3 regions of the Streptomyces asiaticus genome follow, and region 1 is predicted to be linked to each of the others. Evidence: riboswitches for the same ligand, from Rfam matches in the RefSeq annotation. Region 1 holds a riboswitch; each other region holds the start of a gene.
What was found. A riboswitch is a leader RNA that binds a small molecule or an ion and turns the genes downstream of it on or off. The one in region 1 is predicted to bind S-adenosylmethionine.

Region 1 (4,478 bases):
CGCGAGGTCCTGGCGCGAGGGGTAGGCGAACGCGACGTGCACCACGCGCTCGCGCCACTCGGGGCGGGTCTCCAGCAGCCGCCGGTAAGCCAGCAGCCCGCGCACGATGTTCTTGGACAGCTCGGTGCGGTCCACCCGGACGATCGACTTCCGGCCCGGCCCGATCTGCGCCCGCAGAGTGCTCAGCCGTTCGTCCACATCGGGCTGGCGCGACCGCTCCCGCAGGAAGTCCGCGTCGGCGCCCAGGCCGTGGACGCCCAGCCGGGTCTCCCGGCCCTCGAAGCGCACGGCCGTCACCCTGCCGCCACCGCCACCGCCACCGCTAGCGCCACCGCTACCGTCGCCGTCGCGGACGATCTCCGCGCCCAGCACCGCCGCGCAGCAGTCGGCGAAGGCGGTGGCCCAGCGCTCGGTGAGGAAGGCGGCGCGGTCGCCGCCGAGGATGCCGCGCAGCACACCCGCCGCGACGTCGTCCGGCAGCAGCCGGTAGTAGTCCGGCGGGGCCCACGGGGTGTGGGAGAAGTGACCGATCCGCAGATCGGGGCGGCGCTCGCGGAGCATCGCGGGCACCAGCGCCAGGTGGTAGTCCTGCACCAGGACGACGGCCTCGTCCACCGCCTCCTGGGCGAGCGCGTCCGCGAAGGCCGCGTTATAGCTCTCGTAGGCCGCCCACTGCTCGGCGAACTCCGCGTCGAAGACCGGCTCGACCGGGGTCTGGTAGAGCAGATGGTGGACGAACCACAGCACCGAATTGGCGACGCCGTTGTACGCGGCGGCGAAGACGTCCGGCGCGATGTCGAGCATCCGCACCTGCTGGCCGCCGGTGTCACCGGGGTTCAGATGGCTGTCCCCGGCCCGCCGGGCCGCCTCGCGGTCGCCCTTGCCGAGCGCCGCGCACACCCACACCCCGCCCGACTCGGGGCCGATCGCGCTGAGCCCGGAGACCAGCCCGCCACCGCCGCGCCGGGCGGTGAGCGAGCCGTCCTCGGCCAGGGTGTACGAGACCGGGCCGCGGTTGGACGCGACCAGGATCGGGGCGGTGCGCGGAACTGCCATGTCGCGAGCCTAGCCAGACGCGGCCCCGCGCAAACGTACGTACGGTTTCTTGCCCCGTAGGTGCTATTCCGGTTCCGGCCACGTAAGCGCCGAGGCGCCATCCCGCGCGGACGCCGAGCCGTGGACGCCGAGGCGCCACCCTCCGCGGACGCCGAGCCGCGGGCGCCGAGCCGTGGGCGACCAGCCGCCGTCACTCCGTGGGCGCCCAGCCGCGGCCCGGCGTCACGCCGCGCGCCGCGCCGTGTACTCCGGGACCTCGATCATCGGCGGCCGCTCCTCGGTGTCCACCGCCGTGGTGCGCGGCTCGAAGCCGTTCTCGCCCCGGTCGAACTGGGTCAGCCGCGGCCGCACCAAGTGGCCCCGGGCCAGCCGTAGCTGCGCGGTGCGGTAGATCGCGGCCGCCATCCGGCCGAGCGCCTGCCCGTCCTGGTGGCGGTGTTTGCGCACCCCGATGTCCACCTGGCCGAGCGCGTCGAGCCCCACCGTGTGCAGCGCGTCCACCAATAGCCCGAGCTCGACGCCGTAGCCGACTGGGAAGGGCAGCCGCTCCAGCAGCGAGCGGCGCGCCGCGTACTCGCCGCCCAGCGGCTGGACGAATCCGGCCAGCTGGGGCCAGTGCAGATTCAGCAGCGGGCGGGCGACCAGTTCGGTGACCCGGCCGCCCTGGCCCGCCATCTCGCCGAGCGGGCGGTCGTACATGCCCTTCACCAGGTGCAGCGTGGGGTCGGTCAGCAGCGGACCGATGATCCCCGAGACAAAGCGCGGTTCGAATTCCCGCAGGTCGGCGTCGATGAAGCAGACGATGTCGCCGCTGGTGGCCAGCAGGGACCGCCACAGCACCTCGCCCTTGCCGGGCAGCGCGGGCAGCCGGGGCAGCAGCGAGTCGCGGGGGACGACGGTGGCGCCCGCCGCCGCGGCGACCTCGGCGGTGCGGTCCGTGGAACCGGAGTCCAGCACCACCAGCTCATCCACCAGCGGCATCGCCTCGCCCATCAGCTCACGCCGGATCGTGTCGGCGATCTCGCCGACCGTGGCCTCCTCGTTCAGGGCGGGCAGGACCACGCTCACCGTCGTCGCCGCGGACCGCTTCGCGGCCAGCAGGCGATCCAGCGGACGGTCGTCGGCAGACCAGGAGCGGCGCTTCAGCCAGCGCTCCACCTCATCCAGCACCTGTGTGTCTCCCTGTTGTGGTCGCTGTGACCCATCTCGCGCATCGGACGGCTACCTCAACCATCCGGGCCTTCGGTTACAGTCTTGAACAACGCACATGGCCGTCGTATGTCGGGGTCGACCTCGACGTTTACCGACGTACTGACGACGCTGGTGCTGACAAACGCCCCGGGTCCGCCCGGTGCCATACCGCTCATCCAGAGGGGCAGAGGGAACGGCCCGTTGAAGCCCCGGCAACCCTCCAGCTGATCTCGCATTCCGCAGCGAGGCTCCCAGCTCGGGAAGGTGCCAATTCCGTCTCGTGGCGAAATGCGTCGCGAGGAAGATGAGGAGAAAGGGCCTCGCCATCCATGGCTGTGCAGTCAGTAGAAAGCTCAACGACCTCCTCCACCTCCGGTGCCTTCGGCCCCGCCGTCGCATTGTCCTGCCGGGAGTGCGGTGAGCGCTTCGAGCTGGGTCCGATCTTCGCGTGTGAGGCCTGTTTCGGGCCCCTCGAGGTCGCGTACGAGCTCCCGGCCGGCGACCCGGAGGGGCTGCGCCGGCAGATCGAGGCCGGTCCGAACAGCATCTGGCGCTATGCCCCGCTGCTGCCCGTCCCCGCGGACGTGGCGGATCTGCCGAGCCTGAACCCCGGCTTCACCCAGCTGGTCAAGGCCGACAACCTCGCCCGTGAGCTCGGCGTCACCGGTGAGCTGCACATCAAGGACGACTCCGGGAACCCGACCCACTCCTTCAAGGACCGGGTCGTCGCCATCGCCGTCCAGGCCGCCCGCACCTTCGGCTTCACCACCCTCTCCTGCTCCTCCACGGGCAACCTCGCCGGCGCGGTGGGCGCCGCGGCCGCCCGCGCGGGCTTCCGCTCCTGCGTCTTCATCCCGCACGACCTGGAGGCGGGCAAGGTAGTCATGGCCGCGGTCTACGGCGGTGAGCTGGTCGGCATCGAGGGCACCTACGACGACGTCAACCGTTTCTGCAGCGAGCTGATCGGCGACCCTGCGGGTGAGGGCTGGGGCTTCGTCAACGTCAATCTGCGGCCGTACTACGGCGAGGGCTCCAAGACCCTGGCGTACGAGATCTGCGAGCAGCTCGGCTGGCGGCTGCCGGACCAGATCGTCGTCCCGATCGCCTCCGGCTCCCAGCTCACCAAGATCGACAAGGGGCTGAAGGAGCTGATCGCGATCGGTCTGGTCGAGGACCGGCCCTACAAGATCTTCGGCGCCCAGGCCGAGGGCTGCTCCCCGGTCTCCGCCGCCTTCAAGGCCGGCCATGACGTCGTCCGGCCGCAGAAGCCGCGGACCATCGCCAAGTCGCTGGCCATCGGCAATCCCGCGGACGGCCCGTACGTCCTGGACATCGCCCGCCGTACGGGCGGCGCGGTGGAGGACGTGAACGACGAGCAGATCGTCGACGCCATCAAGCTGCTGGCCCGCACCGAGGGGATCTTCGCGGAGACCGCGGGCGGTGTGACCGTCGGCGTGACCAAGAAGCTGATCGAGGACGGTCTGCTCGACCCGTCCCTGACGACCGTCGTGCTCAACACCGGCGACGGCCTCAAGACCCTCGACGCGGTGGCCCCCACCACGGGTCCCTCCGCCATCATCCGCCCCACCCTTGACTCGTTCCGAGAGGCTGGCCTCGCATGAGCGTCAACGTCCGAATCCCGACCATCCTCCGCACCTACACCGGCGGTCAGGCCGAGGTCCCGGCCGAGGGCGCGACCCTCGCCGAGGTCCTGGCGGACCTGGAGAAGAACCACGCGGGCATCTCGGCGCGCGTCCTGGACGACACCGGCAAGCTCCGCCGCTTCGTGAACGTCTACGTCAACGACGACGACGTCCGCTTCGCCGACGGCCTGGCCACGGCGACCCCGGACGGCGCCGGGATCTCGATCATCCCGGCGGTCGCGGGCGGCTGCTGACCTCGCGCCCCCCTCCTCACCTTTGGCATCGCCCCGTCCGGGGACAACCGGACGGGGCGATTCCGTGTGTGGAATCGCGATACAGTTGCCCGGATTCCCCGACGGCTCCGGGGTCGGAGCCACATATGAGAACTCGTCAAGTTGTGCGTAAAGTGTGAGCGCGAATTGTCGGGTTGGTTCCTTGTGTCCGGCCCGGCTTGCCCGAACTTCACATAATTTCTCACTTTTAACCGTTCGGCCGTGCCCAGAATTCTCGTCCGATTGACCTGTTGCAGAGGGCGTTGGGACGGATACATTCAGCGGCGGTCGACGCGTTCCGGCGCACACCCCCCAC
Region 2 (4,478 bases), 2.6 Mb from region 1:
GCCGTTTCCAGTTCGCCGTCTTCTACCTCGCCACCGGCTATCTGGCGCTGCTCGGCTACGCCGCCGCGCACGCCGACTCCGCCCAGTCCCTGGTGGGCGCCTCCGGGGCCATCTCCGGGGTGCTCGGCGCCTTTCTGTGGCTGTTCCCCCGGGCCCGGGTGACCAGCCTCTTCCCGTTCCTGCTCTTCCTCCCGCTGCGGTTTCCCGCCTGGGCAGTGCTGATCTTCTGGGTGGCCCTCCAGTGGCTGGCCGCCCGGCAGGCCGACGACCGCCCCGGCGTCGCCTATCTCGCCCATCTCGTGGGCTTCACGCTCGGGTTTCTCTACGCGTGGGCCCGGTTCGGGCGGACGGCTAGAGTGGGCGGCGCAGCCAGGCCCAGTGAGGGAGAAAGCCAGCCGTGATCACTTCGATCGTGCTCATCAAGACCAACGTGGACCAGATCCCGGAGACCGCCGAGAAGATCGCCGCGCTGGAGGGTGTGAGCGAGGTCTACTCGGTCACCGGCGCGCACGATCTGATCGCGATGGTGCGGGTGGCGCGGCACGACGACCTCGCGGACATCATCACGGGCCAGATCAGCAAGCTCCCGGGGGTGGCCTCGACCGAGACTCACATCGCCTTCCGGACGTACTCGCAGCACGACCTGGAGGCGGCGTTCGCGATCGGGCTGGACGGCTGAGGGCGTCCGGCGGCGCGTGACGCCTGCGGCGGGCTGCTCCCCTCCCCGCCCCTTCCCACAACTGGGGCTCCGCCCCAGACCCCGGCCGGACATCTGGATGCGCGCGGACGCCCGCGCCACCCACGACAGCGACCGCCCCCTTACCCCCGCGGAACCGGGACTCCGCCCCAGGCCCCAGCCGGACGACCCGGAAGCGCACGGGCGCCCTCCCAGTCATCCGCCGCGTCGGCGAATCGACCGCGATCAGCCCGCCGGTGCGGGCGTTCGCGCCCTCACCGCCCGCCCCGCGGGCACCCTGGCCCCTGCCCTCACAAGGCGGTCAGCTGATCGCGGGGTCCAGGGGCGGAGCCCCTGGTTGCGGGAAGGGGCGGGGAGGGGAAGAACCCCCGGACACCCCGCAGGGCCCGGCGCTCCCGAACTCTTAGCCCAGGGGGCCCAGGGGGCCCAGGGGGCCCAGGGGGCCCAGGGGGCCCAGGGGGCCCAGGGGGCCCAGGGGGCCCAGGGGGCCCAGGGGCCCAAGGCCCCACGAGGCCCGTTGGGCCTCAGCCGCGGTCCGGGACGCAGCGGCCGTCCTCCGTGCGGTAGCTCCACCGGGCGCCGTCGCGCACCAGCTCCTTCACGGCGCCCACGAACCGCTCCACATGCTCGTCCGGGGTGCCCGCCCCGAAGCTGACCCGGATCGCGTTCAGCGACCGCTCCCCCGGCGCGGCCTCGGGCGCGCCGCACTCGCCCGGCTCGTCGGGCTCGCTGTCCAGCAGGGTGCGGACCAGCGGATGGGCGCAGAACAGACCGTCGCGCACGCCGATGCCGTACTCCGCGGAGAGCGCCGCCGCGAAGTGGGAGCTGTTCCAGCCCTCCACCACGAACGACAGCACACCGACCCGGGGCGCGTCGTCGCCGAACAGCGAGAGCACCCGTACCTCGGGCACCTCGGCCAGCCCGGCCCGCACCTTCTCGATCAGCTGCCGCTCACGGGCGACCAGGCCCTCGAAACCGGCCTCGGTCAGCGCCTTGCACGCCGACGCGATCGCGTAGACCCCGATGACGTTCGGCGAGCCCGCCTCGTGCCGGGCGGCGGTGGTGTGCCACTCGACGTCGACGCCGCCGTCCTCCTTGCGCGTGACCTTACGGCTGGCGCCGCCGCCCGCCAGATACGGCCGGGCCTCCCGCAGCCAGTCCGCCCGCCCGGCCAGCACCCCGGCCCCGAAGGGCGCGTACAGCTTGTGCCCGGAGAAGGCCACCCAGTCGATGTCCGCCTCGGCGATGTCCACGGGGTGGTGCGGGGCCAGCTGTGCGGCGTCCAGGACGATACGGGCGCCGTGGGCGTGCGCGGCCGCGGCCAGCTCCCGCACCGGCCACAGCTCACCCGTCACATTGGACGCGCCGGTCACGCACACCAGCGCCGGGCCCCCGGCGCGCCCCGCGAGCGCCTTCTCCAGCGTCTCCACCGCCTGCCGCGGGGAGCGCGGGGCGCTGAGGTAGCGGACGGTGACGTCTTCCCGCTGCTCCCACGGCAGCAGCGAGGCGTGGTGCTCGGTCTCGAAGACGAAGACCTCGGTGCCCCGGGGCGCCACGGCGGCCAGGAGATTGAGCGAATCGGTGGTGGAGCGGGTGAAGACGACCTGGTCGTCCTCGCGGCAGCCCAGGAAGGCGGCGACATCCTTACGGCTGTTCTCGAAGAGGTCGGTGGACAGCTGCGAGAGGTAGCCCGCCCCGCGGTGCACGCTGCCGTAGTACGGCGCGTAGGCGGCGATGTCGTCCCAGACCCGCCGCAGCGCGGGGGCGCTGGCGGCGTAGTCGAGCGCCGCGTAGGTCACCTCACCGCCGGTGACCAGGGGCACCAGGACATCGCTGCCCAGCACGGGCAGCGGCTCACAGGCGGCGGCAGCGGAGACGGAAGCAGGTGCGGAGGCGGAAGCGGGTGCGGAGACGGAAGCAGGTGCGGAGGCGGTGGCAGCAGGGCGCGCGGACATGGCGAGGTCTCCCGAAGGGGTCGGAGGAATGCGTGACGCGCACGGAAACGGCGGCGGCGGGCCGGCCGTAAGGGCGCGGAAAATCGCTCGACGCACGGCTGTACCGCGCGGAGCACATTGAGGAGAGACGGGCCGCTCGGCCCTAGCGCATTCGCTGCATCACGGAAGAACTCCCTCGACCACCAGGACCCCTAGTGCGAGGGGTCCGCGCTTGCCGCCGGCCTCGCTGCCTGGCGGCCTGGTCATCACCCGGGGCACCCCGCCACGGACGGAGGGTTGCCGGACAGCGGGCCGGGGCCGTAGTCGCTGTCGCTCGTGACCTGGGCAGGAGTATGCCATGTCAGACGCCGGCGCTCATGTCCTGTCCGCATCCCGGACAGGACATGAGCGCCGTAGGGACCCGCGCAAACAGAGGCAGAGCCCCGATCCGGGGTCTGGGGCGGAGCCCCAGTTGTGGGAAGGGGCGGGGAGGGGAAAGCAGCCCGCCGCAGGCGCCAGGGCCCGCCGGGCCCCACTACGCGTGGGTGGCCCGGACCCATCGCTCCAGGACGTCACGCGCCGCGCCCGAGTCGATCGACTCGGCGGCCCGCGCCACGCCCGCCCCGATCCGGTCCGTCAGCGGCTTGTCCCCCGGCTCCCGCTCGAGCGCCACCAGCGCCGCCGCCGAGTTCAGCAGCACCGCGTCCCGGACCGGGCCCCGCTCGCCCGCCAGCAGCCGGCGGGCCACATCGGCGTTGTACGAGGCATCCGCGCCCCGCAGGGCCTCCACGGGGGCCCGCTCGACGCCCACGTCCCGGGGGTCGAAGGTCTCCTGGCGCACGGCGCCGTCCCGGACCTCCCACACCTGGGAGGTCGTGGTCACCGTGAGCTCGTCCAGCCCGTCGTCGCCCCGGACGACCAGCGCGGAGGATCCGCGCTCGGCCAGCACCCCGGCGATGATGGGCGCCATACGGGCGTCGGCGACCCCGGTCGCCTGGGAGGTGACCTTCGCCGGGTTGGTCAGCGGGCCGAGCAGGTTGAACGGGGTGGCGACGCCCAGCTCGCGGCGGGCCGAGGCGACATGCCGCAGCGACGGGTGGAACTTCACCGCGAAGCAGAAGGTGATCCCCGCCTCCTCGGCGACCTCGACCACCCGCTCGGGGGTGATATCCAGATTGACGCCGAGCTTCTCCAGCACGTCGGAGGCGCCGCTGGCGGAGGACGCGGCACGGTTGCCGTGCTTGACCACCCGCGCGCCGGTACCGGCGACGACCAGCGCGGACATGGTGGAGATGTTGACGGTCTTGGCGCGGTCGCCGCCGGTGCCCACGATGTCCACGGTCGCCCCGGGCACCTCGATCACCCGGGCGTGCTCGTACATGGCGCGCACCAGACCGACCACCTCGGAGACCGTCTCGCCCTTGGCGCGCAGCGCGATCGCGAAACCGGCGATCTGGGCGTCGGTGGCCTCGCCCCGCATGATCCGGTCCATGGCCCAGGCGGTGTCCTCGGCGTCGAGGTCCCGGCCGGCGATCAGCGAGCTCAGTACGTCCGGCCAGGTGCGGGCCGTCGCGGTGCTGTCGCCTCCGGCGGGGGTCACAACGTCCATGGTCCGCTCCTGGATCCGTGGGGGTGGGCAGGGAAGGGGTCCGCGCACTTCAGCGGCCCGTCGCAAGCCTATCGGCCGCACGGCCGGGGCCCCGGCCGGACCGTGCGGTCCGGGCCGGGGCCCTGGTCTGTGGCGTAGCTGTATGAAGAAACCGGTCGCTGAAGGGTTACCGGGAGATCAGTGGTGGCCGTGGCCGCTGGTGATCTCGTGGTACTCCTCGCGGGTCGGCTTCGGAATG
Region 3 (4,478 bases), 3.7 Mb from region 1:
CGCGGCGGCCCTGGGCGCAGGAGGCGAGCGTCCGCCGGAACCCCTCGACGTCCGGAAGCTCGGGCATAGCGTCAGGCTACGCCCGGGGCTTCCGTCGCGCGTTGCGGAGAGCGCCCCCGTTCGGGGGTCTTCATCGGATAAAGTACCTCATCATGCGATTCATTCGCGCCGCCCAGGGGGTGAGCGGTCGCAGCCAGACGCTGTTCGCGATCACACGGTGTCTGCCGTTCCTGGTCCTGGCGGCGGTACTCGGCATCGAGCTCTCCCCCGCGCACACCCTCTACACCGGCCCCCTGCTCTCCCCGGCGCCGGCGCTGGCGGCGGTGACCATGGGGCCGGTCGGCACCGGCGGGGTGGCGGTCCTGGCGGGCGTGGTCAGCGCGATCACCGCCATCCACAACGACGCCTGGGGCACCCCGCAGCTGTACACCAATCTGCTGGCCCTGCTGGTGGTGGCGGTGGCGAGCGTGGCGACCTGCGCGGTGCGGGTGCGCCGGGACCGCGAGCTGGCCCATGTCCGCCGGATCGCCGAGGTGTCCCAGAACGTGGTGCTGCGGCCGCTGCCCGCCCGGATGGGCGTGGTGAACACCGCCAGCGTCTATCTGGCGGCCGAGCGCGGTGCGCAGATCGGCGGGGACCTCTACGAGGCGATGTGCACCCGCTACGGAGTGCGGCTGATCGTCGGCGATGTGCGGGGAAAGGGGCTGGCCGCGGTGCGGTCCGCCGCGGCCGTCGTGGGCGCCTTCCGGGAGGCGGTGCACTACGAGCAGGACCTCGCCGAGGTGATGCACCGCTGTGCGGCCGCGCTGGCGCGCGAGGACGAGCTGCTGGACCGCTCCCAGCTACAGGATCCGCGGGAGCTCGAGGAGCAGTTCGTCACCGTGCTCCTCGCCCAGGTGGTGACGGACGATTCGCTGGTGCGGCTGATCAACCGCGGCCATCCGCCGCCCCTGGTGATGCACGAGGGCGAGGTGCGCTCCCTGGACCCGGCGCGCCCGCTGCCGCCGCTGGGCCTCGAGGAGTTCCTCGGCCCTCCCGCGATCGGCGTCGAGACCTTTCCGTTCCTGCCCGGTGACCGGCTGTTGCTGCACACCGACGGGGTGATCGAGGCCCGCAACGACTACGACGAGTTCTTTCCGCTGCAGCGGGCCATGGAGACGCTGGACTGCGCCACCCCGTCCGAGTACCTGGACGGGCTGCGCCACGCCCTGGTCCGGCACACCGAGGGACGGCTGACGGACGACGCGGCCATGGTCCTCATCGAGCGGGACACCGGCGGCGCGGACCGGCCGTTCCGCTGAGCCGTTCGCACCACCTCTGAGCCCGTTGTGCCACGGCGCCGTACATCCGCCGTACGGTCGGCCGGTGTTGGCCGCTTCGGCATGGGTTGACGCCCTCGCGGAGCGCGACGACACTGTCAGGGACGGTCACGATTGTCAGCGCCCACCGTGCGGAACCCCCGCTCAGGTGGGTCATCGGCCCCGGCTCGTTGACAGGCAACCCTTCTCCCGCGACGGGGTGCCCCCGGGTGACGACCAGGTTCCGTCGGCGTGGACGGGACAAGCGCGGTCTCGCTGCCTCGCGAGCCCCCGATGATGGGATCGGTGGAGATGCCCAGGACCGACAGCCACGGGGACGGCGTCCGCCGGCGTTCCCGTCCGTTGTCCCCGCTCCGCCGGCTCCGCCTCCTGACCAGACGGCTGCATATCGATCTGCTGCGCATCTGTAGCGCCTCCAGTCCAGCTCTCTGAGTCGGCCCGAGTCGACACGGTCACCGAGCGCGGCCCCGCGCGCCGGGGTCGGGTGTGTCCCGGCCCCGCCCCGGCGGGTGCCCCGCGCGGGCTTCCCCTCCGTCGTGCCACCGGCGCCGCCCTCGACCGGCGGTGGCCGGGGCTTCCGCCACTGCCTTGGAGAGCCATGTCCGAGACGTTTCCGGTCAGTTCAGGTCCTGCCGCTCTTCTCGACCCCGACCCCTGCTCGCCCCGCCCCCGGATCGCCCCGCCCGCGCCTCCGCACCGCTTCCGCAGCCGCATCGGCGTCGACCTCGCCGGTGGCTTCTATCCGGTGCCGCATCGCTATCGGCTCTACCTCTCCGCGAGCTGTCCGCTCTCACTGCGCGTCTCCATCACCCTCGATCTGCTCGGGCTGCGGGACACCGTGGCCACCACCCTCGTCGGGCTCCCGGAGGACACCCCCGAGGCGTACGCCGCGCTGCGCGGGGCCTACGAGGCCACCTGGCACCGCTACAGCGGACCGGTGGACGCGCCCGCGCTGTGCGACGGCTGGACCGGACGTGTCGTCAGCAATCACACGCCCGACATCCTGCGCGACCTCGCCGGCCATCTCAGCGACGACAGCGGGACCGGACGCCCCCGGCTGCGCCCGGCGGCCCTCGCCACGGACATCGACGCCCTCCGGGACCTGCTCGACGCGGACATCACCCACGCCGCCCGGCAGGCCGGGACGGCTGCCGAGGCGGAGTGCCGGGACGCGGCGCTGGAGCGGCTGCTGACCGCCCTCGGCCGGCTCGACCGCGGGCTGACGGCCGCGCCGTACGCCCTGGGCGAGGAGCTGACCGCCGCCGATGTGGACCTGTGGGTGGCCCTGGTCCAACTCGACACCGAGCACCGGCCCCTCCTGGACGCCGACGCGGCCGACCGGGTCTCCCGCCATGGGCGGCTGCGCGCCTATGTGCGGCGGCTGCACGCCCATCCGGCGTTCCACACCACGCTTCCGGAGGCCCTCCAGGACGAGGTGTCCTGAGTCTACGTCGAGGTGTCCTGAGGGGCGTCACGGTGCGGCGTCAGGCGGGCGGACACGATTTCCAGTGTGCTCCCCCGCCGCGGCCGTTGGCGCCGCTCGGCGGCGCGGCGCACGGCCCGGCGCTCAGGACAGCGCGGCCCGCGCGTCGCCGAACTCGCCCATCGCCCCGGCCACGATGGCCTCCAGACGGGCGTGGTGGGCGCCGCGCCAGTAGACCCGCTCACAGACCGTGCAGCGCGCGAAGACGTCGTAGGTGCGCCGGGTGCCGCGCTGGAGCCGCTCCCGGACCGTCTCCTTGTCGGCGTCCTCCAGTGGCCCGTTGCAGGCGGTGCAGCGGGTCCAGGGTGCCAGGCTCGGGGTGAACCGGCCGAGGACGTCGCGCAGCTGCTCATCGGGGCGGTCGCTGTAGACGTACGCCCCGGCCCACAGCTCGCGACGGCGCAGCAGCCCCCGGTCGCGGGAGAGCAGCACCCGGCGCTGGGCGGCGGAGCGCGCGGCCAGCTCGGGATCGCCGATGTCCTCGCTCTCGTACGCGGCGTCCACGCCCAGCAGCCGCAGCCGCCGCGCGAGGGTGCCCAGGTGCACATCGAGCAGGAAGCGCAGCGGCGCGCCCGGGACCCGCTGGGGGCGGACGACCGGCTGGACCTCCACGGTCTCCCCCGCGCCCGGCACCCGCGAGACGGCGGCCTCCTCGCCGTTCACCAGCACCCTTCCCACCTCGGTGAGCGGCACCCCGAGCGACTCGACCACATGGCCGAGGGTGGAGACGCCGTCGGTGACGACGGCCGTCCAGGGGCGGCGCCGCTCGGGGACGGCGAAGAAGCGCAGCTCAGGAGCGAGGCTGACGTGGATCTCGGGTCCGTTCACACCGCCAGCATGCCAGGCGCCCCCGGCCCGGGGCGACGGCGTTTCGGGGGTCAGGCCGTAGCGGACCAGAGCACCTGCCGGCGAGCAGGTGGCCTCCGGCACGGTCGTGGCCATGATCGGAGCGGAGTGACCGCGCCCCGGGGCCGAGCGGGACCTGTACCCGTCCGTACGTGCGCCGCGGTCCGGGCGGCGGCCTGGTCGTGGCCGAGCCCGATCCGGACGCCATGGTCCACGCGACAGCGGTCCATCTGCGCTACCGCAAGGTCGGCCCGCAGGCGCTGTTCGAGGCGCGCACCGCCCTCGAGGTGGCGGCGGTCCGCGGCGCGTCCGAGAACATCGACGAGGCCTCATCAATGTGCTGACGCAGCTGAGCGCGGCCGACTTCCTCGGCGCCACCGCGACGTTCGACAAGAAGGCGGCCCGCAGGGTGGAGTCGTCGAAGCAGGCCGAGGAGGTCCACCGGACGCACGAGGCGATCGCGGACGCGATCGTGGCGGGCGACGCCGCGCTGGCCCAGCACCGCGCGGTGCGCCACTTGAACGCGCCGGCCGCCGCCCTCGGCTCCTGACCCGCCGCCACAAGTCCGGCACGCCGGGGGCGGCCGCCGTCACCGCCGCCTCCACCTGGTCAACCGGCGCGGTGTCGAGCGGTGTCGAGGTGCACGGCCGGCCCTCGGTCGCCTCCTGCGCCGACCTCGACGCGGTCGCGGACGCCGTGGCGCGGATCGAGGACCTCGCCCTCGCGGTGGCGGAGGACCTGGAGTCCCTCGAGGCCAATCCACTGTGGGGTGGCGGGCGCCACCGTCGAGGCGCTGGACGCCCTCGTCACCTGGCGCAGCTCCTGACCAG

Region 2: linked by a shared signal. The riboswitch ahead of KHP12_RS36275 (aminotransferase class V-fold PLP-dependent enzyme) and the one ahead of thrC (threonine synthase) in region 1 are both predicted to bind S-adenosylmethionine.
Region 3: linked by a shared signal. The riboswitch ahead of KHP12_RS08850 (glutathione S-transferase C-terminal domain-containing protein) and the one ahead of thrC (threonine synthase) in region 1 are both predicted to bind S-adenosylmethionine.

Annotation. Positions count from the first base shown of each region.
Region 1 covers NZ_JAGSHX010000006.1:4,072,337-4,076,814, reverse strand. The annotation lists gene KHP12_RS24570 (alpha,alpha-trehalose-phosphate synthase (UDP-forming)) at 1-1,056, opposite strand, end outside; gene KHP12_RS24565 (glucosyl-3-phosphoglycerate synthase) at 1,279-2,226, opposite strand; SAM riboswitch class I at 2,417-2,558, shown strand; gene thrC (threonine synthase) at 2,577-3,869, shown strand; gene KHP12_RS24555 (MoaD/ThiS family protein) at 3,866-4,144, shown strand.
Region 2 covers NZ_JAGSHX010000006.1:6,674,353-6,678,830, reverse strand. The annotation lists gene KHP12_RS36285 (rhomboid family intramembrane serine protease) at 1-401, shown strand, start outside; gene KHP12_RS36280 (Lrp/AsnC ligand binding domain-containing protein) at 398-679, shown strand; gene KHP12_RS36275 (aminotransferase class V-fold PLP-dependent enzyme) at 1,222-2,652, opposite strand; SAM riboswitch class IV at 2,855-2,973, opposite strand; gene trpD (anthranilate phosphoribosyltransferase) at 3,167-4,240, opposite strand; gene qcrB (cytochrome bc1 complex cytochrome b subunit) at 4,418-4,478, opposite strand, start outside.
Region 3 covers NZ_JAGSHX010000006.1:342,080-346,557, forward strand. The annotation lists gene KHP12_RS08840 (Fpg/Nei family DNA glycosylase) at 1-67, opposite strand, end outside; gene KHP12_RS08845 (PP2C family protein-serine/threonine phosphatase) at 153-1,301, shown strand; SAM riboswitch class IV at 1,426-1,572, shown strand; gene KHP12_RS08850 (glutathione S-transferase C-terminal domain-containing protein) at 1,918-2,763, shown strand; gene KHP12_RS08855 (Mut7-C RNAse domain-containing protein) at 2,887-3,630, opposite strand; gene KHP12_RS08860 (hypothetical protein) at 3,801-3,992, shown strand; gene KHP12_RS08865 (FCD domain-containing protein) at 3,986-4,198, shown strand; gene KHP12_RS08870 (hypothetical protein) at 4,258-4,458, opposite strand.